2 linked regions of the Alkalinema sp. FACHB-956 genome follow. Each later gene encodes a partner of the first gene's protein in a complex. Links are inferred from orthologs where the notes say so. Each region holds a gene or a part of one and is shown on either strand. Other genes may lie near its edges.

Evidence for each region.
Region 2: the proteins of uvrA (region 1) and mfd are in contact, whole or in part, in a crystal structure (PDB 4DFC), measured with the Escherichia coli proteins. The link is inferred for Alkalinema sp. FACHB-956 from one-to-one orthologs.

What each region holds. Positions count from the first base shown.
Region 1 is NZ_JACJRC010000013.1:141,669-153,466, forward strand. What follows is about bases 7,841-11,460. They hold uvrA (excinuclease ABC subunit UvrA), read right to left. Parts: upstream 11,110-11,460; coding sequence 8,041-11,109; downstream 7,841-8,040. Other genes in these bases: H6G21_RS15115 (hypothetical protein), read left to right, coding at 7,841-7,960; H6G21_RS15125 (hypothetical protein), read right to left, coding at 11,201-11,460. In the rest of the region: H6G21_RS15080 (nitrate ABC transporter ATP-binding protein), read left to right, coding at 1-410; H6G21_RS15085 (nitrate reductase), read left to right, coding at 848-3,112; H6G21_RS15090 (phosphate-starvation-inducible PsiE family protein), read left to right, coding at 3,284-3,790; H6G21_RS15095 (nitrate reductase associated protein), read left to right, coding at 3,890-4,342; hemB (porphobilinogen synthase), read left to right, coding at 4,551-5,534; H6G21_RS15105 (nuclear transport factor 2 family protein), read left to right, coding at 5,667-6,077; H6G21_RS15110 (serine hydrolase), read left to right, coding at 6,092-7,327; more of H6G21_RS15115, read left to right, coding at 7,490-7,840; more of H6G21_RS15125, read right to left, coding at 11,461-11,798. UniProt on the Escherichia coli protein: The UvrABC repair system catalyzes the recognition and processing of DNA lesions. UvrA is an ATPase and a DNA-binding protein. A damage recognition complex composed of 2 UvrA and 2 UvrB subunits scans DNA for abnormalities.
Region 2 is NZ_JACJRC010000001.1:596,176-613,046, forward strand. Bases 6,384-10,442 are described here. They hold mfd (transcription-repair coupling factor), read right to left. Parts: upstream 10,130-10,442; coding sequence 6,584-10,129; downstream 6,384-6,583. Other genes in these bases: H6G21_RS02480 (Uma2 family endonuclease), read left to right, coding at 10,367-10,442. Outside these bases: H6G21_RS02450 (inositol monophosphatase family protein), read left to right, coding at 1-120; rplI (50S ribosomal protein L9), read left to right, coding at 281-739; purE (5-(carboxyamino)imidazole ribonucleotide mutase), read left to right, coding at 977-1,498; H6G21_RS02465 (tetratricopeptide repeat protein), read right to left, coding at 1,574-2,680; H6G21_RS02470 (AAA-like domain-containing protein), read right to left, coding at 2,783-6,343; more of H6G21_RS02480, read left to right, coding at 10,443-10,978; H6G21_RS02485 (2,3-bisphosphoglycerate-dependent phosphoglycerate mutase), read left to right, coding at 11,103-11,798; sds (solanesyl diphosphate synthase), read right to left, coding at 11,827-12,798; H6G21_RS02495 (S-layer homology domain-containing protein), read right to left, coding at 13,914-15,008; H6G21_RS02500 (Npun_F0494 family protein), read left to right, coding at 15,388-15,792; cobyric acid synthase CobQ, read left to right, coding at 15,869-16,871. UniProt on the Escherichia coli protein: Couples transcription and DNA repair by recognizing RNA polymerase (RNAP) stalled at DNA lesions. Mediates ATP-dependent release of RNAP and its truncated transcript from the DNA, and recruitment of nucleotide excision repair machinery to the damaged site.

The sequences.
Region 1 (11,798 bases):
TGGATGAAGCGGCCAACAAAAAACCCGGTCAACTCTCCGGTGGGATGAAACAACGGGTGTCGATCGCCCGCGCCTTGGCCATCCGTCCTGAAGTGCTGATTTTGGATGAACCCTTTGGGGCTTTGGATGCGATTACCAAGGAAGAATTGCAAGAAGAATTGCTGCAAATCTGGGAAGACCATCGCATTACCGTGATGATGATTACCCACGACATTGATGAAGCGTTGTTCCTTGCAGACAAAATTGTCATGATGACCAATGGCCCTGCGGCCCATATTGGCGAAATTATGGAAATTCCCTTCTCTCGGCCCCGTAACCGTGAAGCCATCATGGAGGATGACAAATATTATGAGCTGCGTAATTACGCCTTGGATTATCTCTATAATCGCTACGCGCACCACGAAGACTAAAGCATCGAACCATTAAGTCCCTATCCGTAAGACCCAGTCAATTCGTGGCAGTTCGTGATCGTAACCCGTAACGATCCCCCTCAATCCCCTTAAAAACAATCCCCCTCAATCCCCCTTAAAAAGGGGGACTTTAAATACATCTTTTCTGGCTCCCCCTTTTTTCTTGGCGTAGCCTCTCCGTAGGAGATAGGGGGGATAGGGGGATCGGATCTGCAGCAGTGATCAATCAAGCAGCAGTGATCAATCAATCTGTTATAAGCATTATCAGAGACAATTCTTTCCCGTTGGCGCTATGATTTCTTCTCAATCTCCATTACGCTCCCGTCACGATCCTAGCAATCTTGCAAAGTTTAGCCATTTCTAATGTAGATTCTGCAAGATCCGCCACGATCGCCGCCGTGGGTTCCCTATAATTTTGGAATTTGAGTGGACATCCTATGAGCCAGCCAGCAAAAAGCCTTTGCCCCTATTGTGGTGTGGGCTGTGGTCTGGAAGTGCTACCGCCTGCCCAGCCTGGAAAACCTGTCAACCGCGATCGCGATGGCTTCCCCATTTGGCAAGCTCGGGGCGATCGATCCCATCCCTCCAGTCAGGGCATGGTTTGCGTCAAAGGGGCGACGGTTGCGGAGTCGATCGACAAGGATCGGCTCTACTACCCCATGGTGCGGGATAGCTTGAATCAGCCTTTCCGGCGAGCCAGTTGGGATGAGGCCCTCGATCGGATTGTCGCTCGCATGCAAACGCTGCTGGCCACCGAGGGGGCCGATTCGATTTGCATGTATGGCTCCGGGCAATTTCAGACAGAGGATTACTACGTGGCCCAAAAGCTCATGAAAGGCTGTTTGGGCACGAATAACTTTGATGCCAATTCGCGGCTCTGTATGTCGTCAGCGGTGTCGGGCTATGTCCAGAGTTTTGGAGCCGATGGCCCTCCCTGCTGCTATGACGACCTGGATGTCACCGATTGCGCCTTTTTGATTGGCACCAATACGGCGGAATGCCATCCGATCATTTTTAACCGTCTACGCAAGCACCACAAAAAAAATCCCCACGTCAAGTTAGTCGTTGTCGATCCCCGCTGCACCCAAACGGCGGAGGTAGCTGATCTACATTTGGCGATCAAGCCGGGTAGCGACATTGACCTGATGAATGGTATTGCGCATCTCCTCCTGCAATGGAACGCCATTCAACCCGAATTTATTCAGCAGCACACCACGGGTTTCGCAGATTACGAAGCGGTCGTACAGCACTATCCGCCGGAGGTAGTAGCGCAACGCTGCGGTATTAGCGTGGAAGACCTGGAAACAGCGGCGCGCTACTGGCAGCAGGCCGATCGGGTCCTGTCCATGTGGTCGATGGGTGTCAATCAATCCAGCGAAGGCACCGCCAAAGTTCGCGCCATTATCAACCTGCACCTACTGACGGGGCAAATCGGTAAACCGGGGGCGGGGCCTTTCTCCCTCACAGGCCAACCCAACGCCATGGGCGGTCGGGAAGCGGGGGGGCTGTCCCATCTCCTACCGGGCTACCGCTTTGTCACCAATCCGGAGCATCGATCGGAGATTGAGCAGGCTTGGGGTTTACCGGCGGGACGCATTGCCCCCACACCGGGACGCACAGCATGGCAGATGATTGAAGGGCTGGAGCGGGGCGAGGTGGGACTATTCTGGGTGGCGGCGACCAATCCAGCGGTCAGTATGCCGGACTTGGAACGCACCAAAGCGGCTATGCTCAAATCCCCGTTCACGGTCTACCAGGACTGCTACTACCCCACGGAAATGGCGGATTACGCCCACGTTTTGCTGCCCACGACCCAATGGAGCGAAAAAGCGGGGGTCATGACCAATTCCGAGCGGCGCTTGACCTTCTGTCCGGCCTTTCGGGTGGCACCGGGGGAATCGCGCACGGATTGGGTGATTTTCGCGGAGGTGGGTCGGCGTTTGGGATTTGGCCGCTACTTTGCCTTTAACCACGCTGGGGAAGTCTTTGCTGAATTTGCCCATCTGACCCAAGGGCGACCCTGCGATCTGTCGGGCCTTAGCCATGCTTACCTGGTGGAACATGGCCCCACCCAATGGCCCCACCCTGCGCCCCAGTGCCAGATGAGCGATCGCCCGGCGGCTGGGGCAGACCTACCCCAGGATTCCCGAACTGACCAGACCGATGCAGCCAAACGGCTCTACACCGATTTGCGCTTCCATACCCCCGATGGTCGTGCCCGCTTTGCCGCCTACCATTCCCGTGGCTTAGCGGAACCCCCCGACGATCGCTATCCCTTTGTGCTAACGACGGGACGGCTCTATGGCCATTGGCACACCCAGGCAAGGACGGGCCGCATTGATAAGATTCGTAAAATGCATCCCAATCCCTTTATTGAAATTCACCCCAGGGATGCAGCAAAGTTGGGGGTGCAAGAGGGCGATTGGCTGGAGGTGCGATCGCGGCGGGGCAGTTCCCGGTTTCCGGCGGTGGTGACTAAGAAAATTGCACCGGGAACGGTGTTTGTGCCCATGCACTGGGGGGCAATCTGGGCGGACAATGCCGAGGCCAACGCCCTCACCCATCCTGCCGCCTGTCCCGACTCCAAGCAGCCGGAACTGAAAGCCTGTGCGGTGCAATTAGTCCGCATTTCCTGCGCGATCGACCCCACGGAGACGCCCAGCACCCTGTTTACTAAACTGGCTGCACTGTTGGCGGTCTAGGGGGCAGCGGAACCAGTAGGCTATCTTGGGAGTTCAATCCAACTTATAGATTTTTGCAAGGAACAGTAGCGAGATAATCTAATGCAATCTATGAGTTGAGTATATTTACTCGTTGCTCTCTGGTTCAGTATGCTCTCTTATGGAAGCTTGTGGAACCTAGGAGGCAGCAGCATGAAAGCCCTTTGGCGATTTTTGCGCAGAAGTTGGAATGATGATATCTTTCTCAATCGATTGGGACGGGTCGAAACGTTAGTGTCCAAGGTGCTGTCGATCGGGATGTTGGTGCTGATCCTGATGGCGGTTTATGAGCTGGGCCACTATATGTCCGTGGAAATTCAGGGACTGTTTTTCCCCGCGCCCAACACCGTTCCTACTGACGATCCCGCTCAGGTTAAAAAGTTTGGTAAGGCCCTATTCACCATTTTTGGGCTATTTCTGAATGTACTCATTGCCTTGGAAATTCTGGAAAATATTACGGCCTACCTGAAAAAGCACGTCGTCCAAGTCGAACTGGTGATCGTGACCTCGTTGATCGCAGTGGCTCGGAAAATCATTATTCTAGATTTAGAAAAGACTGGAGGCATCGATCTGCTCGCCCTAGCTGCCACGATTTTGGCGCTGTCAGCTGCCTACTGGGTGGTCAAAAATGTCAATCCTGGGAGTAATGGATCCCATTAATTGAGGGTGACAAAAAAGAGGGGCTGATCGATCGAGCCATCCTGTACCTATTAGATGCCTGTACCTATTAGCTCCTGTATCTATTGGATGAAGGTCACCATGAGTCAGTTTTTCCAGTTTGAGGCGGATTTTGTTGAATCCCTGCGCTGTATTCCCATGCAAGTTCGGTTCAAACTGGATACCTGTGGCGTCAAGCTTAAGCTTCATCAATGGAACCAGTTCACCCAAGCCGATCGGGAAGCCCTCGTAGAGATGCCCTGTCAATCCGCAGCAGAAATCCAACAGTACCACGATTTTCTACATCGGATGATTCAGGAACGAACGGGAGAAACGGCAACGGATTTACCTGTGGAGCAACATCCAGATTGGGAAATTGAAAATGCCATTCCAGATTCTGTAGTTGCTAAAGTCACAACAGAAAATACAACACTGGAGACAGTACAATGGGCAACACTTTCACCATTACAGCGATTTGCATTGATTAAACTGAGTCGATCGAACCATGAAAACAGTAATTTTATGCCTGCGATGCGCGAGTTTGGTTTGATTTGACTCAGCCTTAGTGACGCGATCGTGGGCTGTGTCTAAGCGATCTGTATTGCAACTGTTACGGGTGGCTGGGAGGCACGATCGGCGAGTGTGTCGGTGCAGGATGGGATTCGAGAAGACTTAATAAAACTTAAATCAGGTTAACAGGCGACAACTCAAGCTTTAGACTTTTAAGAAACCTGATTAAGTTAGCAACTCTTAGATTGACATCATGTTCCCAACTCATCGCCCTCGCCGCCTGCGTACCAGTGAATCGCTCCGTCGTATGGTGCGTGAAACTGTTCTGACCCCCAATGATTTGATCTATCCGCTGTTTGCAGTTCCCGGCGACAGCTTTGCCAAGGAAGTCAAATCCATGCCGGGAGTCTACCAACTGTCGGTGGATAAAATCGTTGAAGAAGCAAAAGAAGTTTACGACCTCGGGATTCCCGCCATTATTTTGTTTGGCATCCCAGCAGATAAGGATGTAGATGCGACGGGCGCATGGCACGACTGCGGCATTGTGCAAAAGGCCACGACTGCGGTTAAGGAAGCGGTGCCTGACCTGATCGTCATCAACGACACCTGCCTGTGCGAATACACCTCCCATGGACACTGTGGCTATCTGGGTAACGGTGACTTAATGGGGCGCGTGCTCAACGATCCCACCCTGGAACTGTTGAAAAAGGTAGCCGTCTCCCAAGCGAAGGCCGGAGCCGATATCATTGCACCGTCGGGGATGATGGACGGGTTTGTCAAGGCGATTCGGGAAGGGCTGGATGAAGCGGGTTTCCAGGATATTCCCATCATGTCCTACGCGGCTAAGTATGCTTCGGCCTACTATGGCCCCTTCCGGGATGCGGCGGAATCCACCCCACAGTTTGGCGATCGCCGCACCTACCAGATGGATCCGGGCAATGCTCGCGAGGCCGTTAAGGAAATTCTGCTGGATGTGGAAGAAGGGGCCGACATGCTGATGGTGAAGCCTGCGCTGTCCTATATGGACATCATCCACCGGGTCAAGGAAGCCAGCAATCTGCCCGTGGCGGCCTACAACGTGTCCGGCGAATATTCCATGGTTAAGGCGGCAGCGTTGAACGGTTGGGTGGATGAGCAACGGATTGTGTTGGAAACGCTGACCAGCTTCAAGCGATCGGGCGCAGACATGATCCTCACCTACCACGCGAAGGATGCAGCCCGTTGGATGCAGGGGTAATCGCTCAGTCATCCATGATGAGTTAACAGATTAACACAATGGATTCGATCCCCCCTTAAACCCTAGCCCCCTTAAAAAAGGGGGGCCTGGGTGGAGGACAATGCAAAATTTGCGGTTTAGGACTGGATGATCATGGTTGATTCACCAACGCCGATCGCGGTGGCTGAGATGGCTTTCCAACAGTTCTCCCAGGGGTTAGCCACGGGGGAGTGGCAAGGTTTTTTGGCGATGCTGACGGAGGATTTTACCTTCTGGTTTCCGATCGGTGCGTTTCAGGGCGAAAACGTTGGTAAAGCTAGGGCTGCGGAGTTTTTCCAGCTCGTTTCCCAGGTCTTTTCCCCTGGCCTCACGCTGACGATCGAACGGATGACCTACCGCACCACGCCCGATGGAGCAACGGTGGTCTTTGAAGTCCGATCGACGGGTTCCATGCTGGGGCATCCCTACAGCAATCAAGCCGCGATTTCCTTTGATGTACGAGGCCAACAAATCTGTGGCTACCGTGAGTATTTAGGGGTTTTGTATCAACTGCCAACCTCGTAGGGAAGGATTTGCCCATGCGTCCGTCGATTTTAGCGATCCTGATCAGTGCCCTCTGTTTGAATGCACCTGGTTTTGGTGTACGCCTCAGTTTTCCTCTGTCCATCACCCATCAGCCTATGACAGCCCAAGCTGCGCCTTCCCCGGCCACAGTCCTGGAAACCCTCTTCCGCAGTCCCACGATCGCTGCTGACCAATTTACAGACGCTTTTCTCCAACAAGTGCCCGTGGCGAAAGTGCAGCAAATTGTAGATCAACTGAAGCAGCAACTGGGGCCCTTGCAAGCAGTCCAAGGGGAACGATCGGACTTTACTGTGCAATTGGAAAAGGGCAGCATTCCCACCCAAATTGTCCTAACCCCCGATGGAAAAATTGCGGGGTTAATCTTCGGCGCACCCACACAAAATGTCGCCAGTTTAGACGCCGCGATCGCGCAGTTTAAAACGCTACCCGGACAGGTCAGCGTGTTAGTTCGGGAAGGCCAGACTACCAGGGCAGCGCTCAATCCGACCCAACCCCTGGCAGTGGGGTCTGCCTTTAAGCTGGCGGTTTTAGATCAGTTGCAAAGGCAAATTAAAGCCCAAAAACTGACCTGGCAAACCGTGGTTCCTCTGCAAGCGCAATACAAAAGTTTGCCTTCGGGAATGCTGCACACCTGGCCGGATGGGACTGGGTTAACGGTGGAGTCGTTAGCGGCGCTGATGATTTCCCAAAGTGATAACACCGCCACCGATCATTTAATTCATCACGTGGGTCGGGAAAAGATTGAAGCGATCGCCCCCCGCAATCAGCCCTTTCTAATGACGCGAGAACTGTTTCAACTGAAAAGCCCAAAAAATCGATCGCTTCTAGAACGCTATCGCAAAGGCGGCGTGAGTCAAAAACGCTCTATTCTAGGGGAACTGGCGACCCAGCCCTTACCAGAGGTTTCAGACTTTGCAGACACCAAACCCACAGCCTTGGAGGTCGAGTGGTTTTTCAGTGCAGAGGAATTGTGTCAGTTAATCGATCGGGTGTCCAATTTACCTTTGATGAGCATTAATCCTGGCATTGCTAGGACGGCAGACTGGCAACGAGTTACATTTAAAGGCGGGTCCGAACCAGGGGTTCTCAACTTTACGACAAAAGTCCAATCCAAAACGGGTAAACAATATTGTGTCGTCGCGACGTGGAATCACAATCAAGCCCTCGACGAGCCGCAATTGATTTCCCTCTACAGCAGTCTATTCAATGTATTAAAAAATAGTCCTTAACTCGGGATAACTACCCCTATGGGTAAGGTCATTGATCATGCAAATTCCTAAGATTAAATGAGTTGGCAATCGGAATCATCTTTTATTGCTACAGCAACAGCAAACCAACCAGAAAGATGATCGCTAACGTAGTCAAACAATTAATCTCTAGGAGATCATCCAATGACCGCACTCAAAACACTAGTTCATTTCCATGAAGTCCCCTCTGTACCTTGGATTGGGGGAGGAGATCCGGATATTTTCAGCAAATCCGGGCGTAAAACCAGAATGATCCTGGAAGCCAATGATTTGCGGGTTCGGGAAGATGGAAAAGCCCTCTTAGTTCGCCTGACCTACGATGTCAAGGAAATGCGAACCAATAATACCCATCTACGCTATGAAGGAGAGGTCAGTATTCCGGTACCGCTAGATTGGAATGCTAAGGTCTTGCAACTGGCCGATGTAACGGATTTCTATTTGCAAACAACGTTTGTCGGAGAGAATCATCAATGGAATGAAATTAATCTCAATACTCCTAATTCCTGCCTCCAAAGTGCCCGTGCGAAGGTAGACGGCCCAGGTAACGATGATCAGGGCAATGCTGCCTTGCAAGTCACGTTCCGGATTCCGGTACTCGTGGACGACGCTCATTAGATCCTTGCCGCGCTGTCTATGCTAGAGCAGTGAGATAGAGTCGTCAGGCGGTACAGAAAAGTTGCCTCTGCCCTCTATCCTCACTGTTTCTTACGTTCACTGTTGTCTTGGATCGTCTGTTGGATAGGATATTGCTCCAAAACAACTTTCAAATACTGGCCTGTATAGGATTCAGGGATCTGGGCCACTTCATCCGGCGTTCCCACCGCCACAACTTCGCCCCCCCGATCGCCCCCTTCTGGCCCCAGATCAATAATCCAATCGGAACACCGAATCACATCTAGGTTGTGTTCAATCATCAACACCGAATTACCCTTATCCACCAAGCGTTGCACAACATCCAGTAACTTGTGCACATCGTAAAACGATAAGCCCGTCGTCGGTTCATCGATCAGGTATAACGTCTTGCCCGTGGCTCGCCGCGACAATTCCGACGCTAGCTTCACCCGCTGCGCCTCCCCACCGGACAGCGTCGGAGCCGTTTGCCCAATTTTCATATAGCCCAAACCCACATCGTAGAGCGTTTGCAACCGCGTCGCCGCCTGGGGAATATTTTGGAAAAAGGCCAACGCTTCCTCCACCGTCATATCCAAAACATCGGAAATAGACTTGTCTTTAAATTTGACTTGCAACGTTTCCCGGTTGTAGCGCTTGCCTTTACACACTTCGCACTGCACATAGACATCGGGCAGAAAGTTCATTTCAATGACGTTCACGCCCTGTCCCGAGCAGCCTTCACAGCGTCCGCCTTTGACGTTAAACGAAAACTGCCCCGGTTTATAGCCCCGTGCCTTCGCTTCGATCGTCCCCGAAAAAACCTCCCGAATCACGTCAAACACCCCCGTATAGGTGGCAGGATTCGATCGTGGTGTGCGGCCAATGGGCGACTGGTCAATGACGATCGCCTTATCTAGGGTATCTAGCCCCAAAATCTTCTCAACCGCCTTGGGAAAGGGCACCTTATGGCCGAAGTGGTGCTGGATGGCGGGATGGAGCAGTTCATTGACCAGGGTGGACTTACCCGAGCCGGACACCCCCGTAATGCAAACCAATTTCCCCAAGGGAATTTCCACATTGATGTTGCGCAGATTGTTGCGAGTTGCCCCCTGAATCACCAGCGATCGGCCATTGCCTTCCCGCCGTTCCGCTGGCGTCGCAATCACCCGCCGCCCTGATAAATAGGCCCCCGTCAGCGAGTCTTCCGCCTGTAATAAATCCTCCACACTGCCCTGGGAGACAATGTGCCCCCCATGCACCCCCGCGCCGGGGCCAATATCAACTACGTAATCCGCTGCACGAATGGTTTCTTCATCGTGTTCCACAACAATTAAGGTATTACCTAAATCTCGTAATTTAGTCAGGGTGTTCAACAGTCGCGTATTGTCCCGCTGATGCAAACCAATACTCGGCTCATCCAGAACATACAACACACCCGTCAATCCTGAACCAATCTGCGTTGCCAAGCGAATCCGTTGCGCTTCCCCGCCGGACAGGGTCATCGCCGGTCGATCGAGGGTGAGATAGTCCAACCCCACATCCAGCAAAAACTGTAACCGTGCCCGAATTTCCCGCAGTACCAGATCAGCAATTTTGGCCTGTTTCTCCGTCAATTGCATATCATTGACCCGGCGCAGACATTCCCGAATGGATACCCCGGTTAAGTCATGGATGTGGTACTGCCCAATCCGCACGGCCAGCGCTTCCGGCTTGAGGCGATAGCCCTGACAGTCTTCGCAGGTTTGATCGATGAGGTATTGCTCTAACTTTTGCTTGTAAACATCGGAAGTCGTTTCTTGGTACTGCCGCTCCAGCATGGGCAATGCCCCTTCATAGCGACGATGGTAGCCCTTCGCTTCCCGATAGCGAGACTCCGTTTGTATCCAAATCGGTTCCGGCGATCCGTGGAGTAAAATGTCCTGCTGATCTTCCGTCAGCTTTTCCCAAGGAGTTTGAATATCAAATTCGTAGGCTTCTGCCACGCTGCACAGGAGCGACAGGTAGTAGGTGTTGTCCTTGTCTGACCAAGGCGCGATCGCGGCATAGACGGGCAGTTTAGGATTGGGAATGATTAAATCGGGGGAAAACTTGCGTAAACTTCCCAACCCATGGCAATTGGGGCAGGCTCCGTAGGGCGAGTTGAAGGAAAAGAGCCGAGGTGATAATTCCTCCATGACGGCACCATGTTCCGGACAGGCAAAGTTCTCCGAAAACACGAGATCAGCTAGGGGTTCCGCTAGGGGTTCCGCCACCTTGCCATAGCTGCCTCCAGCTTCCGCTGCCTTGAGATCGCTAGACTGTTGAGCCGTGGGCAGTTCTATAACATTGCTATCATTCTTCTTCTCATCTTGCAGAATGTTGATGACAGCAATTCCGCCGGAATGTTTTAAGCAAGTGCCCAGAGAATCGACTAAGCGTTCTTCAATTCCCGCTTTTTTGATTAACCGATCTACCACAATTTCAATGTCGTGGAATTTATTTTTTTCCAGTTCGATCGAATCACTGAGTTCCCGCACTTCACCATCAATCCGTACCCGTGCAAAGCCTTCCGACGCCAAGCTGGAAATTAATTTCTTATGGGTTCCTTTTTTGCCCCGCACGACGGGCGCGAGAATTTGAAACTTGGTGCGATCGGGTAATTCCATCACGCGATCGCACATTTGGTCGATCGCCTGGGGGGCAATGGAGCGATCGCATTCGGGACAATGGGGCGCACCGGCTCGGCCAAACAGCAAGCGCAGGTAATCGTAAATTTCCGTTACGGTTCCCACGGTGGAACGGGGATTGTGGGAGGTGGATTTTTGGTCGATGGAAATGGCCGGACTCAAGCCCTCGATCGCGTCCACATCCGGCTTATCCACCTGCCCCAAAAATTGCCGAGCATAGGCGCTCAACGATTCCACATAGCGCCGCTGACCCTCCGCAAAAATGGTGTCGAACGCGAGGGACGATTTTCCTGAGCCAGAGACCCCAGTGAAGACGACCAATTGCTCCCGTGGCAGTTCTAGGTCAATATTCTTCAGGTTATGCTGGCGTGCCCCCCGAATGCGGATGGTATTGGATGGATTGCTGCGAGAGCCGACACTGGGTAAGCGATCGCTAAGAACGCTTGCTGTATCAGGCTTGGAGGACTTACCAGGACGCTTCGCCATCGGGACACTGGGGGAAAAGGGCTTACTGATTCTATCGTTCTGAGATAGTGCATGGGTACCGCAGTCTAGAAATTTCCTCCGCCCTTGGTTCTTAACGCCCCGATCGATAGCAATCTAAATGGGCTTGGAGTTGTTGCTTGCGCTGGGCATAGCCCGGTTGCTGAGCGTTGGGATATTGGTCAATTAAGGTTTGAGCGGAAGTTATTTTTCCTGTTTGGGCATAGAGTTGCACAATGGCCTCTAGGTCATCCGGCGATCGCTCCGAAGCGGGAAGACTCATCCACACCTTGGCGGCACGATCGAGAAGAACCACAGCCGCCTGCCCTTGCCCCCGACCCAAATAAGCTCTGACGAGGCGAGGAGCTGTAAATAACAAGCTCCGGGGCGGATGGTATTGGGCAACCAAGGCGATCGCGGATTGGGCTGTGGAGAGATCCCCCACCGCAAGGGCTGCGATGATTAAGTTATCAATGTTCGTCTCCTTCAAAGCCGTTGTTGGAATGGTTTGAAAGGTGCTCCATGCAGGCAAAAGTTGCTGTTGATTGAGGAATTGCTGAACGATCGCCCCTAGCACAGCATTGGAAGCGGGTGCAGTCTTGGCCCACTGCACCGCAAGTTGGCGGGAAGCCTCGGCTGCATCTAGTTGCGCCATTTGCCCCTGGGCGATGGCAATGGCTCCGTAGGCTTGG
Region 2 (16,871 bases), on another replicon or contig:
CCCGCCTTTCCCCTCCAGCCCGAAGAAAACTATGGATCCCACGCTTATCCCAGCCTGGTGGTCAGCCATCCAGACTTGCTAGCCATCTTTGAACCCCTAGTTCGCCAAGGACTTACATGATCGCCTCACATGCTCTCCGATCCACCTTTCACCAGAAGCTACCTTTCACCAGCCCCTTCCAAAAAGATCTCCTCTCTGGTATCCTTAGATATTTGGCTGCGAAAAATTGGCTTAGAGATTTCTCCGCAGAGACGGAAACAAGCGTTAAGTAGGAACGATCATGGCAAAACGGGTTCAAGTCGTCCTCACCAAGGACGTGAGCAAACTGGGCAAACTGGGTGATGTGGTGGATGTGGCCCCTGGCTACGCACGGAACTACCTCTTCCCCCAAAAGGTTGCCACCAACGTGACCCCCGGCATCCTCAAACAGGTTGAGCGCCGGAAGGAACTGGAGCGTCAGCGGCTAGCTGAACTGAAAGTAGAAGCTCTGAAGCAAAAAGAAGCCCTGGAAAAAGCAGGTACATTGTCGATCGCTAAACAAGTGGGCGAAAACGACGCAATCTTCGGAACGGTGACCAACCAAGAAATCGCTGAAGCGATCAAGGCTGCCGCCAGCATCGAACTCGATCGTCGGGATATCGATGTTCCTGAAGTCAAAAAACTGGGCGAATACAACGCTGAAATCAAACTGCACCCCGAAGTATCTGTCTCCGTGGCCTTTGCAGTGGTTGCAGCGTAACCATTCGGAATGATTACGGACTCCGGCGATCGTTCATGGATCAATTAGTCAGCCCGTGGCTTAGCCATCTGCTGCTAGGCTAAGCACCCCGAAGGAAGCCGGAATCCAGTTCGTTGAGATTTAATTTTGCTTGGAGACTCCCCTCAGTGTTCTTTACGATCGCTCAGGGGATTTTTCTTGTTCATGACAGGAAGACATGATAGGGAGACATTACAGGGAGAAACTATGACAAACCCGATGGAACCGCCGATCGTTGGCATCATTATGGGTAGCGATTCCGATTTGCCCACGATGCAAGCCGCGATCGCGGTGTGTGAAGAATTTGGCATTGCCCATGAAGTGGCGATCGTCTCAGCCCACCGTACCCCAGAGCGCATGGTGGAATACGCCCAAACTGCCCATACACGAGGGATTCAAGTCATTATTGCCGGAGCTGGGGGAGCTGCGCATTTGCCGGGGATGGTTGCCTCGCTGACGCCGTTGCCCGTGATTGGGGTACCCGTCATGACCCGCACCTTGCAGGGCGTGGATTCCCTCTATTCCATTGTGCAAATGCCAGCGGGCATTCCCGTGGCCACGGTGGCGATCGGCAATGCACGGAATGCAGGGTTACTCGCCGTGCGGATTCTAGCGACCCACGATGCAGCCCTACTGGAAAAAGTGCTGGCCTACCAGACCAGCCTGAAAGACATGGTCATGGAAAAACAAGCCAAACTGGATCAAGTCGGCTATCAGCAATACTTGCAGAACATGGCCTAGGCGATCGCACAGCATCGGAGGAGTGACGCTGAGCTGAAGTGCTGGGATTAAGTTACTGGGATTAAGTTACTGGGATTAAGCACTGGCTTGGGATTGCAACTTCCGCAACACCGCCGATCGATTCTTCAGGGCGATCTGGTCATCGGGGCGCAGTTCCAGCACCTTATCGTAACTTTTGAGAGCGGTTTCTAATTGGCCCAGGCTGACCAATAAGCCGCCTCGATTGTTCCAAGCCCGGAAATCTGTCGGTCGTAACTCGATCGCTCGGTCATAACTCACCAGAGCTTCCTCCAAGCGATTTAAGGTTTTTAGGATGACCCCTCGGTTGTACCAAGCCTCGTAATAGTTCGGTTGCAGATCGAGCGCCTTGTCAAAGCTGGCCAGAGCCGTTTCATAGTCCTCCAACCGCATACAGGAAAAGCCTTGGCCATACCAAGCCGAGGCATAGTCGGGATGGAGTTTAATGGCCTTCTGGTAGCAATCGATCGCGGGCTCGTGGCGGTTCATTTGCTTGAGGGCAAGGCCGCGATGGTACCAAATCACGGGATCTTCAATGTCGATCGCGAGGGCTTGGGCATAACTGGAAGCGGCGGCTTCATAGTCCCCCAAACAGAGCAATGCATTGCCCCGACCACTGAGGGCATCCGCATTGTCCGGTTTCATTTCCAAGGCCCGATTAAAGTGGGTAATGGCTCCTTCGTAGCGCCCCGTAGCGTAGAGCGCAGCCCCTTGCAGGTACCAGGCATCGGCGGATTGGGGATCCAAATCTAACGCTTTAGATAAGTAGGGAATCGCCTCTTCGTAGCGTTCGATCGTATAGAGCGAGAGGCCCAAACTGTAATGGGTGTTGGGATAGTTCGGTTGCAGTTGCAAGACGCGCTGAAAACTCAGAATCGCATCGGCATACTGGCCCGCCACATGGGCAATCCAACCCCGTTGGTACTGCAAGTAGGGCGACGAAGGGTGAGCCGTCAGCGCTTTGTTCAGGCAGGTCATGGCAGCTTCCTGCTGGCCCGCATTCAGCAAGGTGCTGGCTTTTTCGCTCCAGGCAATCAGGGAATCCGGGCGCGTTTCAAGCACTCGGTTGAATAATTCGATCGCAGCGGAATAATCGCCCTTTTGACTCAGGGCAAGGGCCTGTTCAAGGAGGCTTTCAGTGTTGACATCTTGCGTTTGCACCATAGCGCAGGAATGGGGTTTCGGAGATGGGAGGGCAACGTTATGGTGTAAGAATGCCCAAGTCTAGCCCAAAATTCGCAAGGCTCGACGATTCTGTGGGGCATCCTAGGGTTTCCTTGGGAACTGGCATAATTGGCGCTCCGGCTCTGTAAACTTAGGACTGGTTCGCAGATAACTTCTAACCCAGTTACAGGCTGTCTCCAATTCATCGAGGGCCTGAATCCTCGGCAAATCCCACAAAACCACCGTACTGTCGTCACTGCCAGACACTAAACGCTTCCCATCGGGCGTAAAGGCGAGGCTGGAAACAATTCCATGGTGCCCTGGTAAAGTTCTGAGTAACTGCCCACGGAGATTCCAGAGCTTAACCGTGTTATCGACCCCGGCGGTGGCGATCGTGCTGCCATCGGGACTGAACGCAATGCGAGTGATCCCTTGACTCTGGGTCACGACCGTTTGGATCAAACTGCCATCGAGTCGCCACAGTTTGAAGGTATCGTCGCGACTGGCGGACGCCACCATTTGACCATCGGGACTAAAGGCCACGCCCCAGACAGTCCCTTGTCCCCGTAGAGTGGCGATCGGTTTGCCGTCGATCGACCAGAGCTTGGCCGTCCCATCTTCACTAGCGGAAGCCAAGCGCTTACCATCGGGACTAAAGGCTAACTTCCAGATGCGTTCTTTGTGGGCCTTAATGCTGTGGAGCAATTGGCCAGCGATCGACCAGAATTTAATCATATTGTCATCCCCCGCAGACACAATCGTTTGACCATCGGGACTGATGGCAACGGCATAAATGCTGGCTGTGTGACCAGGAAACGATCGCAGCAAATGGATATGAGGATGATCGCGATCGCCCAAATTCCACAGGTGCACCTTGAGGCTATTCCCCACCGTAATCATCATTCGGCTATCTGGACTAAACGTAACACTCCGAAATCCAGAGTCCACGTTCTGCAACGTCTGGATGAGTCTCCCATCCGTGTGCCAAAGTTTGAGAGTATCATCACCACTCACCGTTGCAATCAGTTTGCCATTGGGGCTAGTTGCCAATTCCCAAACGATGTCTTGATGGCCATTCATTGGAGTCAACAAATATTGATTGCGTCGCCAGAGTTTGACCAACGTATCATCGCTGGCCGATGCCGCCATCAAACCATTCGCACTGAGAGACACATCCCGAATCACCGCATTGTGTTGCTTAAGATTGCGGATAAAGGTGCCATCGGATTTCCAAATTTTGACCCAATTATCAGTACCACTGGTAGCAATGTATTCCCCGTTGCGACTACAAGCCACGCCGAGCATAGGATGGTTACCTACTAGGGTTCTCACCAAGGTGCCATCGGCTCGCCAGATTTTTGCAGTCCGATCGCCACTGGCAGAAACAAACAAATTTGATGCTTGGCATAACGCAATATCCCACACCGCATTTTGGTGATCGGTTTGGGTTTTGAGTAGTTTTCCATCCACCGTCCAAAACCGCACCGTGCGATCGACCCCAACCGAAACGAGGTACTGACTATTCGCACTAAAAGCTACCCCCCAAACCGATTTTTGGTTGCCGCGTAGCGTGGCTTTTAAGGTTCCGTCAAGGTGCCAAATTTTAATGGTGCTATCGCCACTGGCGGAGGCCAGCAACTGCCCATTGGGACTGAAGGCGACCCCCCACACGGGGGCTGGATGCCCTTGGATGGTTTTTACCAAGGTGCCATCTACACGCCAAAGGTTGATTGTGCCATCTAAGCCTCCGGTCACGAGGTACTGGCTATCTGGCCCAAAGGCGAGACGATGGATCGTGGCTGAATGAGGCAATGTGTTGAGAAGCGTGCCATCTTGCCGCCAAATTTTGACCGTTTTATCGTTACTACCCGTAGCAATCAACTGTCCGTCGGGACTGATATCTACCGCCAACACGCCCCCTTGGTGTCTCTGTAATTGATTGAATTCGTTAGTGTTATAGATGGCTTGCTGGAGGACGGTCTCTACTTGGGTCTGAATGGCGGGATCGATCGGCCCATCGTTAAGACGTTGCAGCTCTTGGAGCCGTAGCTTTGCCTTAATCGCATCGATCATGGCATCCAGTTGTCGATCGGAGGCAAACAACCCCTGGGAGGAGGAGGCGAGGGCTTTGACTTCGTTCAATTTGGCTTGGTAGGCATTCCCGATCGCTTGGCGGGACTGAAAGAATGCAGTGAGTCCTAAAATCGTGGAAATACAAAGTCCAGTGGTCATCGCTCCTAAAAAAGACTGCTGGAGTTTAGCGGCTTTGGTCACCGCGACTAATTCCGACTCCACAGCCTTAGCTCGGTCTGCTTCGAGGATCTGTTGCATTTCCCAGCGATCGTACTTTTCGCTTGCTGCCAGGAATTGATAATCCAAATCGCTTAAGCTCTGGGTTTGGCTCCATAGCTGGGCATCCATCAACGCTTGGCCGCGCAGCAGCCGAGACTCATCGGTTTGGCCAGAGGCCACCCAGTCACTCAAGGCTTTATCATAGGGGCGCAATTTACTGAGCTGTTGGCAAACCCAGGTGGTTGTGAATACCTGCTGATAAATTGGATTTTTGATCCGAAGGCGATTTTGCCGTTTTTCAACTAACCCCGTCAAAATTAATTCCGTTTCTTCCAGACTGCCTTCGATCGCTTTGCCTGCCACCCCTTGCCTTGGGTTTGTCCCATCCTCAGCGTCCAGAATGTGTTGATACAACCCTAGGAGGCGAGGCGCAGTTTGCGGCGTTTGCAGCAGGCGATCGCGAATGGTTTTCAGATGTTCCGGTTCATCCTGATTTTCCCAACGATCGAGGATTTGGCTTTGCACAACCTCATCTACCCAACGCTGTAAGCATTCATTACAGGAATTGACAGCCGATGCAAGTGTTGCGTCCTGGGAGAAATCCTGCATTGTGATGTAGTCGTAGGTTTTCATCAACTGACATAATTTCTGCGTTAGAAAGGGTTGGCCATTCGTCCAATCTAGGATGCGTTGCAGGATTGTCCCAGGGTCGGCAAATTCTGCTAGCCCTTGGAGTAAAGGATGGCATTCATCGAATTGAAACCCCTGAAGTTCGATCGCTTGACCAATATTAAAGGGCGTCCGCGATTTATCTGTAATTAGCTGACTCGGCGTCGTCACCCCAATCAAGCAAAAGGTGAGCCGTTGGTAATGGGGATTATCTGCCCGATGGTTATAACAATGACGAATCCAGGCAAAGAAATCATCCGTTGGAAAATTCAACCCCAGCACACTGTCAATTTCATCCATAAAAATGACAATGGGGCCATCAATACTGGGCAAAACAATCGTTTCAATTAAATCATTCAGACGAGTAATATTAGACAGGTGCTGCCGTTCCTGCCACCAGGGTGCTAAAGCAAAGGAAATCTGTAAGCGTTTCAGCAAATAAGCCGCGATCGCAGCATACCACTGGTCGATCGTAATGCGCTGTGTGCCAATTTCCGTCAGGTCGATCGTGGCACAATGTACACCCACAGCTTGTAGCCGCAGGGCAGTTTGCAACCGCAGACTGGACTTCCCCATCTGCCTTGCATTAAACACATAGCAGAAATTACACGTTTTCAGAGCATGGAATAAAGTATCATCCGCCTGTCGATACACATAGGTCGAAGCATCTGGAGGAAGACTGCCACCAACTTGATAGGGCATGGGGCTTGCAGAAGATTTTCAATCTATTTATATTAAAAATCATAGGTTGAAAATCAGAGAAATGTTGCTATTTTTGCAAAATTTCCTAGGAAATTGAGATTCAATCAAACTGATACTCAGTTAAACTGATACTCAGTCAATTGATTCAGTCAATTTTATAGTGACAACCCATTGCGAATCCTTGACAACTATTCGATAGATTCACAACGGGTTCGTAACGAGTTCGCGATAGCTTGGGCACTAGTTCGTCTGGAGAGAGGTATCCGATGACGGAGTCCCGATCGAACCCTGCCCCGCTTCCGGCAGCGCACCCTTCATTTGGTTCAGCCAGTTGGTTAAATGTTCCAATTGCTGATCCGCTTTCAGCGTCCCTAACCCCCGCACAGTCACCTTCCCAGGCTGATAGACAAAGCGGCTGTGCAAATGATTCGGTAAATTCTCCTTGAGCAAATTCCAAGCCGGTTCTTCCATCGGCGTTTCCAACACCACATGTTGTTTACCTTCCGGTTTAATGCGGGAGAACCCAAGGGTGCGGGCAATTTGTTTCAGTTCCATCACCCGCAACAACTGTTGAGCCGCAACGGGAATTTGCCCATAGCGATCGACCCAATCAGCCGCAATTTCTGCCAGTTCTTTCTTACCCGCCGCCGTGGACACCGCTCGATAAGCGGCCATTTTTTGATCCGCATCGGCAATGTAATCCGCAGGAATAAACGCCGTCAGGCTGAGGTCAATCTGCGTATCATCAACCTTAGGAATTTCCTGCCCGCGAATTTCCCGAATGGCTTCATCCAGCATTTCCATATACAGGTCAAAGCCGATCGCATCCATTTGTCCCGACTGTTCCGCCCCCAGCAGGTTACCCACCCCGCGAATTTCCATATCCCGCATCGCCAATTGGTAGCCCGACCCCAGCTGTGTGTATTCCTGGAGTGCCCGGAGCCGTTGGCGCGCGGTATCGGTCAGTTCCTTCTGGCGGGGATAGAACAGCCAAGCATGGGCTTGAATTCCGGCCCGTCCCACCCGGCCCCGCAACTGATACAACTGCGCCAAGCCAAATAGTTGGGCATCTTCAATCAAAATCGTATTGACACGGGGAATATCCAGCCCCGATTCCACGATCGTTGTACACACCAGAATATCCGCCTCCGCTTGGCTAAAAGCCAGCATCGTCGCTTCCAATTCCGCATCCATCATTTGCCCATGGGCGATCGCGATGCGGGCACTGGGAATCATTTCGCGAATTTTAGCGGAAATTTCCTCAATCCCTTCAATACGCGGCACAACATAAAAAATTTGGCCACCCCGATCGAGTTCCTGGCGCAGGGCCGATCGAATAATTTCCGGATCGTAGGGAGACAGATGGGTTTTAATCGGACGCCGGGAAGGCGGTGGTGTGGTAATGAGGCTCATCTCCCGCACACCAGAGAGTGACATATACAGGGTTCTAGGAATCGGCGTTGCACTCAGCGTTAAGACATCAATCTGGGTTCGCAGTGATTTAATTTTTTCCTTTTGATTGACTCCAAACCGTTGTTCTTCATCAATCACCAGCAATCCTAAATCTCTAAACCCAACATTTTTCCCCAGCAACTGATGGGTACCAACCACGATATCCATTTCGCCCGTACCCATGCGTTGGATAATGTCCTTCTTCTCGTTGGTGGTCTTGAAGCGGTTGAGCAAGCCAATTTTTATCGGATAGGGCGCAAACCGTTCCTTCAGGGTGTGGTAATGCTGTTGGGTCAAAATCGTTGTAGGAGCCAACAGCGCCACCTGTTTACCGGACGTAACCGCTTTGAAAATAGCTCGAATAGCCACTTCCGTTTTGCCAAAACCGACATCCCCGCAGACCAAGCGATCCATCGGTCGATCGCTTTCCATGTCCTGCTTAACATCCTGCACCGCTTTGAGCTGATCCGGCGTAGGCTGGTAGGGGAAAGATTCCTCCATTTCCAATTGCCAAGGGCTATCATCCGGGTAGGCAAAGCCCTGCTGTTGGGCTCGCTGGGCGTAGAGTTGCAGCAAGTCCACCGCCACTTTCTTGATGGCCTTCTTAACTTTGCTCTTAGTTTTCTCCCAGGCTTTGCTGGACATTTTATTCAATTCCGGTTTACGATCACCCGCTGGCCGGAATCGCGATAACGCACCGACTTGGTCTGCCGCAACCCGCAGCGTACCATCGGCGTATTGCAACACGAGATATTCCCGTGTCTCACCATTGATCGTCAGGCTTTCCAGTTTGATAAATTTACCAATCCCGTGGTTCTTATGCACCACATAATCATTGGGTTGTAATTTATTCGGATCAACCTGTTTCGAGGTAGCCTGTCGGCGTTTGCGAATATAAGTCGGTGTGGTTAACGTATGTTGCCCAAAGAATTCCCGATCGGTCACCACCACCGCCCGAAACGTCGGCAAAATAAAGCCTTCCAGTTCTGCCAAACCGGAATATTTCAGCCCGATCGGGGTGCGATAGGTAATCAGTTTATCGATCGCGGGAAAGTCCTTGGGATTGGGAATAAACTGAGCCGGACAGTCGTGTTCCTGTAGCAATGCGACCGATCGTGAGGGTTGCGCTGAAACCAACCAAATAGCAAACCCTTTCTCCCGTTCTCCCCGCAGAATTTCCGCCAGTTTGCCAAATTGGTGGGGTACCGCCGGAATCGGACGACTGGAGAGATTCAAACCACTGTTGACTTCCGCAATTTCCGTTAGGTAAATGCGATCGAAAATTTCCGTTTGCGCGATCGTCTCTGTGAAATGGCGATGGGTCGCAGGCATAGCCTCGGGTTGACCTAGCTCGTCCCAATGTTCCTGCACATGCTCGAACCAGCGTTCGCTATGGGCCGCAGCCATTTCCACTTCATCCAGGGCAATGATCGTGCTATCCGGGAGATAATCCAGTAAGGAAGCGGGTTGTTCAAAAGCAAGGCCCAAAAAGCGGCGCAATCCTTCGATCGGGATGCCTTGTTCCAGCTGTTCCCAATCCTCTTCATTCAAATAGGTTTGCAACAACCGACAGTTCTCATCGGAAAGCGCAGTTTGAATAATCGGACTAAAACTGGTGGGCGTGAGAACTAAACGATCGAGGCGATCGAGCGATCGTTGCGTAGCCGGATCAAATTCCCGCAATTGCTCCAATTCATCACCGAATAAATCCAAGCGCACGGGCAATTCTGCGGACACCGGAAACACATCAATAATGTCCCCCCGTTGGCTCCACTGCCCTTCACTTTCCACGAGCGCAACTTTTTCATAACCCAATCGTGCCAATTGTCGTCCCAGTATTGACGATTTGATTTCTGCACCTTTCTCCACAGTAATGCTGTAAGGCGCAAAAGCCTCTACCGGCGGCAAGTGGGGTTGCAATGCCCGTTCCGTTGTGACGATCGCAAAGCGAGAAGCATTGTTTGCGGTTTCGGGACTGTTGGCGATCGTAGTTGCACGAGCCACTAAATCCGCAATCACCTGTAACTGTCCCCAGACCATTTCCGCTTCGGGGTCAAAGGGTTCGTAGGGCGACGTTTCGGAGGTGGGATAGAAGTGCACCGTTTGCCAACCCATAGCTTCCAATTGGGCCGCCCAACGTCCCGCCTCTTCCAGCGTGGCAGTAATGACGAGCAAAGGACGATTAGCAGCCTGCGCCAAGGTGGAACTAACAATGCCCTTGGGTAGCCGTGCCAGTCCAGATAAATGGAGAACCTGCTGTTGCGCCAGTTTGCTTAACAGTTCTCCAGTAATGGGGAGTTTGCCAAGGGTGCGAGTTACCGATGAGAAAGCCATACGTTATAGCCGAAGGTCAACAGCAGAATAGTTTCTGATCTTGACATAGTTTTGACCGATCGGGGATGGGAACCCCAATGTTTTCAGACTGTAAACCGCCATCCCCACCCTGGGTCACAGAAAACCCTGTCATACTTAAAATAGGGCAACTCAGGTCTGGTGTAGCAAGGAAGGTTTGAAGCGACTGGTTAGAAAATTGGCAGTCAACTCAGCAGTACTGTATTGGAGGCTTGGTTCATGACGATGACGACTTCTTCTGTACAAGGGAAAAGTAACTCAACCCAAAAACTCACGCTAGAGGATTTTCTGAACTACCACGATGGCACAGATAACCGTTACGAATTGGTGGATGGGGAGCTAAAGCTGATGTCTCTAGGATCGACGAAACATAGCAAAATTATTCGCTTCTTAGACCGAACATTAGAGGCTGAGATTGCTCGATCGCAACAACCTTGGATCGTCTTAGCAAGCTTGATGGGGGTTCAATCACCCCGAGGTCGTCGCTGGGATACTTGCCGGATTCCTGATCTGATGATTATGTCAGTGCAGCAATATGATGAAATGACCGATCTCCAAGCGGTAATTCCCCTCGATCAACCGTCTCCCTTGTTAGTCGTTGAAGTGGTCAGCGAATCTACCAAGTCCGAGGATTACCGATCGAAACATGCAGAATATTGTGTGCTGGAAATTGCGGAATATTGGATTGTTGATCCGATCGCCCAGCAGGTCACGGTTTGCGTCTTTGAGGACGGTGGCTACACGGATTATGTTTTTGCGGGGGATGCGGTCATTGTCTCGGCATTGTTGCCAGCATTGCAATTAACAGTCGCCCAAGTGTTAGCTGGTTAACGGTCAAGCCTCCAAACTTAGGGTAATGATGGGATGGGGCATGATGCAATGGCAGGAATTTGATCGCAAGGGCTTGATCGCAAGGGCTTGATCGTAAGGGTTCGATCGTAGGGTGAGGATTGCCATGGCTACCTTAATTTTGATTCGTCACGGCCAAAGCACTTGGAACGCCGCGAATAAATTTACCGGCTGGGTCGATGTCCCCCTGAGCAAACTGGGACGGTTAGAAGCCACCCAAGCCGCCTATAAACTACGCCAGTACAAAATTGATATTTGTTTCACCAGCTTATTGATCCGCGCGATCGAAACCGCCGTCATTTGCTTGACGGAATACCCCGAAGTTTGCGCAGGCAAAAGTCCCATCCTCAAACACGAGGCTGACGATCCCGATTGGCACGGCTGGAACCAGTATGAGGGCAATCCAGCGGATGAGTTGCCCATTTTTCCCAGTGCAGCCTTGGATGAACGCTACTACGGTACCCTGCAAGGCTTGAACAAAGCCGAAACGATCGAGAAATATGGAGTCGATCAGGTCAACACTTGGCGACGATCGTTTGCCACCCGTCCCCCGTCAGGCGAAAGCTTGCAAGACACCCTGGAACGCACCCTACCCTATTTCCAATCCCGTATCCTAGCCCACCTCACGCAGGGCGAAAATGTGCTGGTTGCAGCCCATGGGAATTCCCTCCGATCGATCATCATGAATCTCGATCGTTTAGATGAAACCGCTGTCACCGGTTTAGAACTGGCAACAGGGATTCCAATCGTCTATGAAATCGATCAGACGGGCCATGTGACGCATAAAACCGTCTTGACCTAATACAGCCTTGACCTAATACAGTCTTGACCTAATACAGCCGACTGAGTACAAACTCACAGAGGTTGAGCAATGCTTCCTTCGACTCCGATGCAGGAATCTCATTCAAACAGGCCATTGCAGCCTTGGCATTGTACTGCGCCAATTCCCGCGATCGGGCAATGCCATCGCTCGCGTTGACTAAATCAAGGGCCTGCTCTAGATCACCCTCTTCCGAAAATTCCCGCTCAATCAGCGTTTTCAGATAGGGCTTTTGTTCCATCGCAAACAGTACCGGAGCCGTCAAATTACCACTGCGCAGATCGGAACCCGCTGGCTTGCCTAGCCCTTCCGTCGAAGCGGTGAAATCCAGGATATCGTCCACAATCTGGAAGGCCAATCCCCAATGCTTGCCATAGTGGTAGAAGTTTTCCGCCTCTGCACTGGCGCGATCGCTCAAAATAGCAGCAGCCTTGGCACTGTTGGCAATCAGTGACGCCGTCTTGTAGTAGCTCTTTTGCAGATAGGTATCGAGGTCTAACTCCGTATCAAAGCGGTTCAACCCCTGCTGAATTTCGCCCTCGGCAAAGTCTTTAATCACTTCCGAGAGTAATTTCACCACTTCCAGATTATCCAGATTAGCCAAGTACCAGGAAGACTGGGCAAAGAGGAAATCCCCTGCGAGAACTGCAATCCGAGTCCCAAAGTTGGCATGTACCGTTGGAATCCCCCGTCGCAATTCCGACTCATCCACCACATCGTCATGGACAAGGCTAGCGGTATGGATCATTTCAGTGATTTCAGCTAACCGACGGTGGCGTTGGGTAATCTCTTGATTCCCCCGAGTTGCTCGAGAGACAAGGAGCACGATCGCGGGTCTTACCCGTTTCCCGCCTGCCCCAAACAAATGTTCCGCTGCCGCGTAGAGAATCGGATGCTGCGCACCAATCAACTGCTTCAAGTTCTCTGTCATGACAGAGAGGTCGGCTTCAACTGGGGCAAAAAGGGAGGCTACGGAAGTCATGAGTGCGAACCAGTGATGGCTAAAGGTTAAGAAACTTTACAGGTTCTGTAACTATTCTAAGCGATGGGGCAAGTCCATGGAATAGGGCGAGTCAGTTTGGAAAAATTTTCTAGAAAAAAATCTAAAAATTTTGAATTGTGGCTCAGTTTACACCACAATCCCCAAAAGCTTGTGCTACGCTAGATTCAAAGCATTCAACAACTGCATAGCTGACTGGAAAAATCAGGACAGCAGGGGCGCTTAGGTCAAAGCGGGTTTCGACCTTAAAACGGCTAGTGTCACGGCTAGAATTATTGCGATCGAGGTTTTTGCAGCAGAAATTGATGAATGTCAATTTCTTAAGCCACCCCAAGATTTCAGTGGGATTGTCCTGAACCGATCAAAGAGTTTGCGAAGCAACCCGTTTCGCGGTGAAAGACTCTTGACAGCAGTGACTGGAGTTGCTGGCTAGGCTCATGGAGCTTCTTTTCAATCGAGAGGAGGTTCTATGGGGCTATCTGCTATGCTCCGTAGCGACCTTGGATTGATACAGTGCTCGCCCTGTTGGATCTGATCGAGTTAGCTATTGCGGTTTGGCGAATTTTTCGACTCTAGCGACATGGACACATCGTCAGCATCTTTGCCATGGGATTTTTGCCCCTGGAAAAGTAACTGACCTTGTTTTGCATACTTTTTTGCCGATCTTTCAGATCCCGTTTGGCTTCTTTCCGCTTCTCCTCCCACACGTTATACCAGGTACTGCCATGATCGATCGTGTTCCGGTGCTAATTCCTCTGCTTGCTGCGGGCTACCTGTTGCTAGTCTATGGCCTGTTGACCGTAGTGCAGCGAAGACGAGTGTAAGTTGAGGGGGCTCAGCCCTCTTGACTAACGGTGTGAAATGGGGAGCGATCGTAAATATAGGCTTTCGGGCGGCTCAGTCTCCTTTGCTATCTGCGCAATTGTCTGAGTAATGATCTTTGTCTGAGTGATGATTCTGTTGTAAGGACTCGTGTCATTGCCGACGCAATTTTAGCCGATGTCATCGTAATAGGCTGGGGAATAGTCTAGCGATGCAATAGTCTAGCGATGCAATAGTCTGGCGATACTTATATATAGTCTAGCGATCGAAAAAGGCTAGGGCTTAATTTTGCCTTCCTTGATCAGCGCTTGATAAATATAAGTCGCTGCATCCGCACGGGTCGCCGGTTGATTCGGGGTCAGAGTGTTTTGGGACGTTCTCAACAGTCCTGCTGCTTCTGCTGCGGCAACTTTAGGAATCGCCCACTTGGGAATGTCCTGAACGTCACGGTACTTAGCAAGCACTTGCATTGGATCACCAGAAGGCGTTAAACCAAGCCCCGTAACGATCGCCACCAACATTTGAACCCGAGGAATCAGTTGATCGGGTTTGAATTGCTGTTTGGGATACCCGGTCATGAATCCCGCTTGGATGGATTCATCGATCGCAGTCGCTGCCCAATAATCTGGCTTGATATCTTGAAATTGAATCGCAGGCTTAGTTTTAGCTTTTTCAAACGCTTTTCCCAGAATCCCCGCAAATTCTGCGCGGGTAATGGGCTTATTGGGCTGAAAGCTACCATCCTTAAAGCCATCCAAAATCCCTCGACTGGAGAGGGCCGCAATCGGCTGCCTTGCCCAAAAGGTTTCGGGCACATCGGTAAAGGCTTTGGGTTTACCTGGGTTTTCTAAGCTAGGAACCAGCGTCGTCGCCGTTGGGGCTGCGGAGGGTTGAGGGGCAGAACTCGCGATCGCCTGAGGCGCATTGCCGAGTTGCCCATTGGCTAGCGGGTTGACTCCACTGTTCGAGATCCCAGCGGTTGGCGTCTGGGAATCAATCTCTGGACGGCGAGCTTGGGAGGATGCATCTTCGGTCGCAGGAGCCGTTGGGTCGATCGCGGCATTGGCATTTGCAGGCGGCTGAGTTGCACTGGGGGGCGATGAATTGATCGCAGACTCAGCTGAATTGCCCGTTGCGTTATCAGGCGCAGTCCCGTTGGCAAAAGGTGCGCCAGAAGTCAGGGCAGCAAAATCGATCGGGGATTGTTTCTGGTAAATGATCCAGAAAAAGATCGACCCAATCCCGACTAAAGCAACAAACAGTGCAATCAGTTCGTCCGATGTGAGGCGCTGACGATCGGTTGCTGGTGGAACATCGGTCTTGTCTGGCGGATTGGATGTTGGATTTTCTGTTGGGGGTAAATCAGTCATAGCTCAAACCACAAACCTGACAAACTGAAAACCTGACAAACTGAATTCGGGAACAGAATTGCATTGAATGAACGGCGTCTAGCAAACCGCTATTATTCAGCGAACCGTTATCCAGCAGCCCCTTCAAGGACTCCTACGAAATAGGCAAACCGTAGACTGGTAAAACAACCGGGATGGTGACTATCCTAAACGACCATCCTGTTTATCAAGCAGATTGTGCGGAAACTGTTAATAATTGAGCCAAATCAACGCATCCCCAACTACAACCGTCAATCTTGATCTAAACGGGATTGAGCAACGTTGAGGCGGGGGGAGGCCACAGGACGGGATAGAGCAGGTTAGGATGTAAATAAATCTTTATCTGATTGCAGTGTGGTTTATGGCGATCGCGACTTCCCGCTCTTCTATGCGCTATCCCCAACGGACGCTCGATCGAGCAGAACGGGCCGTCCGCTGTGCACCCTTTCGGTTATCGCTCTACCAGACCATGATTATCCGCAGTGTTGATCTAGCGGAAATCAGTGGACGATCGGGGGTTGACCATGGCTATGTGCGTAAACCCATGACGGAATTATTAGTCGAAGCCGAACTGTTGTGGCTGATTCAAGTGGGACTGCTGCGTCGCGAAGTCGATGGCCAAGGCTTAACCAATAGTTTCCGGGTGACCCCCCTCGGACGCCAACTCGTAGACAAGTGGCATAATTTGGGCAAAGTAGAGCTATCAGCCACTTTCCGCGATCGCCTATACAATGCAGTGAGTCGCTGGCTGAGACTCCCCTTCTAAGGCATTGATTCCTTCTGTTGATTCCTTCTAAGGGTTGGACTGTCTGCCACCTTCACAGTTTCCCGGAGATGCGTTCATGAAAGCCATCATGGTTGTGGGCACAACGTCCCATGCAGGCAAATCACTCATTACAACGGCTCTATGCCGCATCTTAGCCCGACGGGGTTGGCGCGTTGCCCCGTTTAAAGGCCAAAACATGGCCCTCAATTCCTATGTCACGGCGGGCGGAGGGGAAATTGGCCATGCCCAAGCCGTACAAGCCTGGGCAGCGGGAACCAATCCTTGGGTGGAAATGAATCCCATTTTGCTCAAGCCCCAAGGCGACATGACCTCGCAAGTCATCCTCAAGGGCAAAGCTGTGGGTCGGGTCAGTGCAGCCGATTATTATGAGCAGTTTTTTGACACGGGTTGGCAGGCGATCGAAGAGTCTCTGCGGCGATTATCCGAAGAGTTTGATTTTCTGGTTTGCGAAGGGGCAGGCAGTCCAGCGGAAATTAACCTCAAGCACCGCGACCTGACGAACATGCGGGTCGCCAAATACCTTCAGGCACCCACATTACTCGTGGCCGATATCGATCGGGGTGGGGTCTTTGCCCATATTGTTGGCACATTGGAACTACTGGATCCCGATGAACGAGATCTCATTACGGGGTTTGTGATTAATAAATTCCGAGGTCATCGAGAATTATTGCAACCTGGAATTGATTGGTTAGAACAACGCACCGGAATTCCGGTAGTCGGGGTCATTCCTTGGTTAGAGGAAGCTTTTCCTGCCGAAGATTCCCTCAGCTTGTTCGATCGACGGCAAAGTCCCAACAAAAATGACATTAATATTACGGTGATTCGGTTACCCCGAATTTCCAATTTCACGGATTTCGATCCCCTGGAATCGGAACCCTCGGTCACTGTTCGCTATGTGGGCCTGAAAGGCACCCTCGGCCATCCCGATGCAGTCATCCTACCCGGTTCAAAAACCACGATCCCCGATCTGATTGCGCTGCACAAGTCCGGCATGATTGAGCAAATTCAAGAATATGTGGCCGCAGGCGGAACAGTGATGGGCATTTGCGGTGGCTACC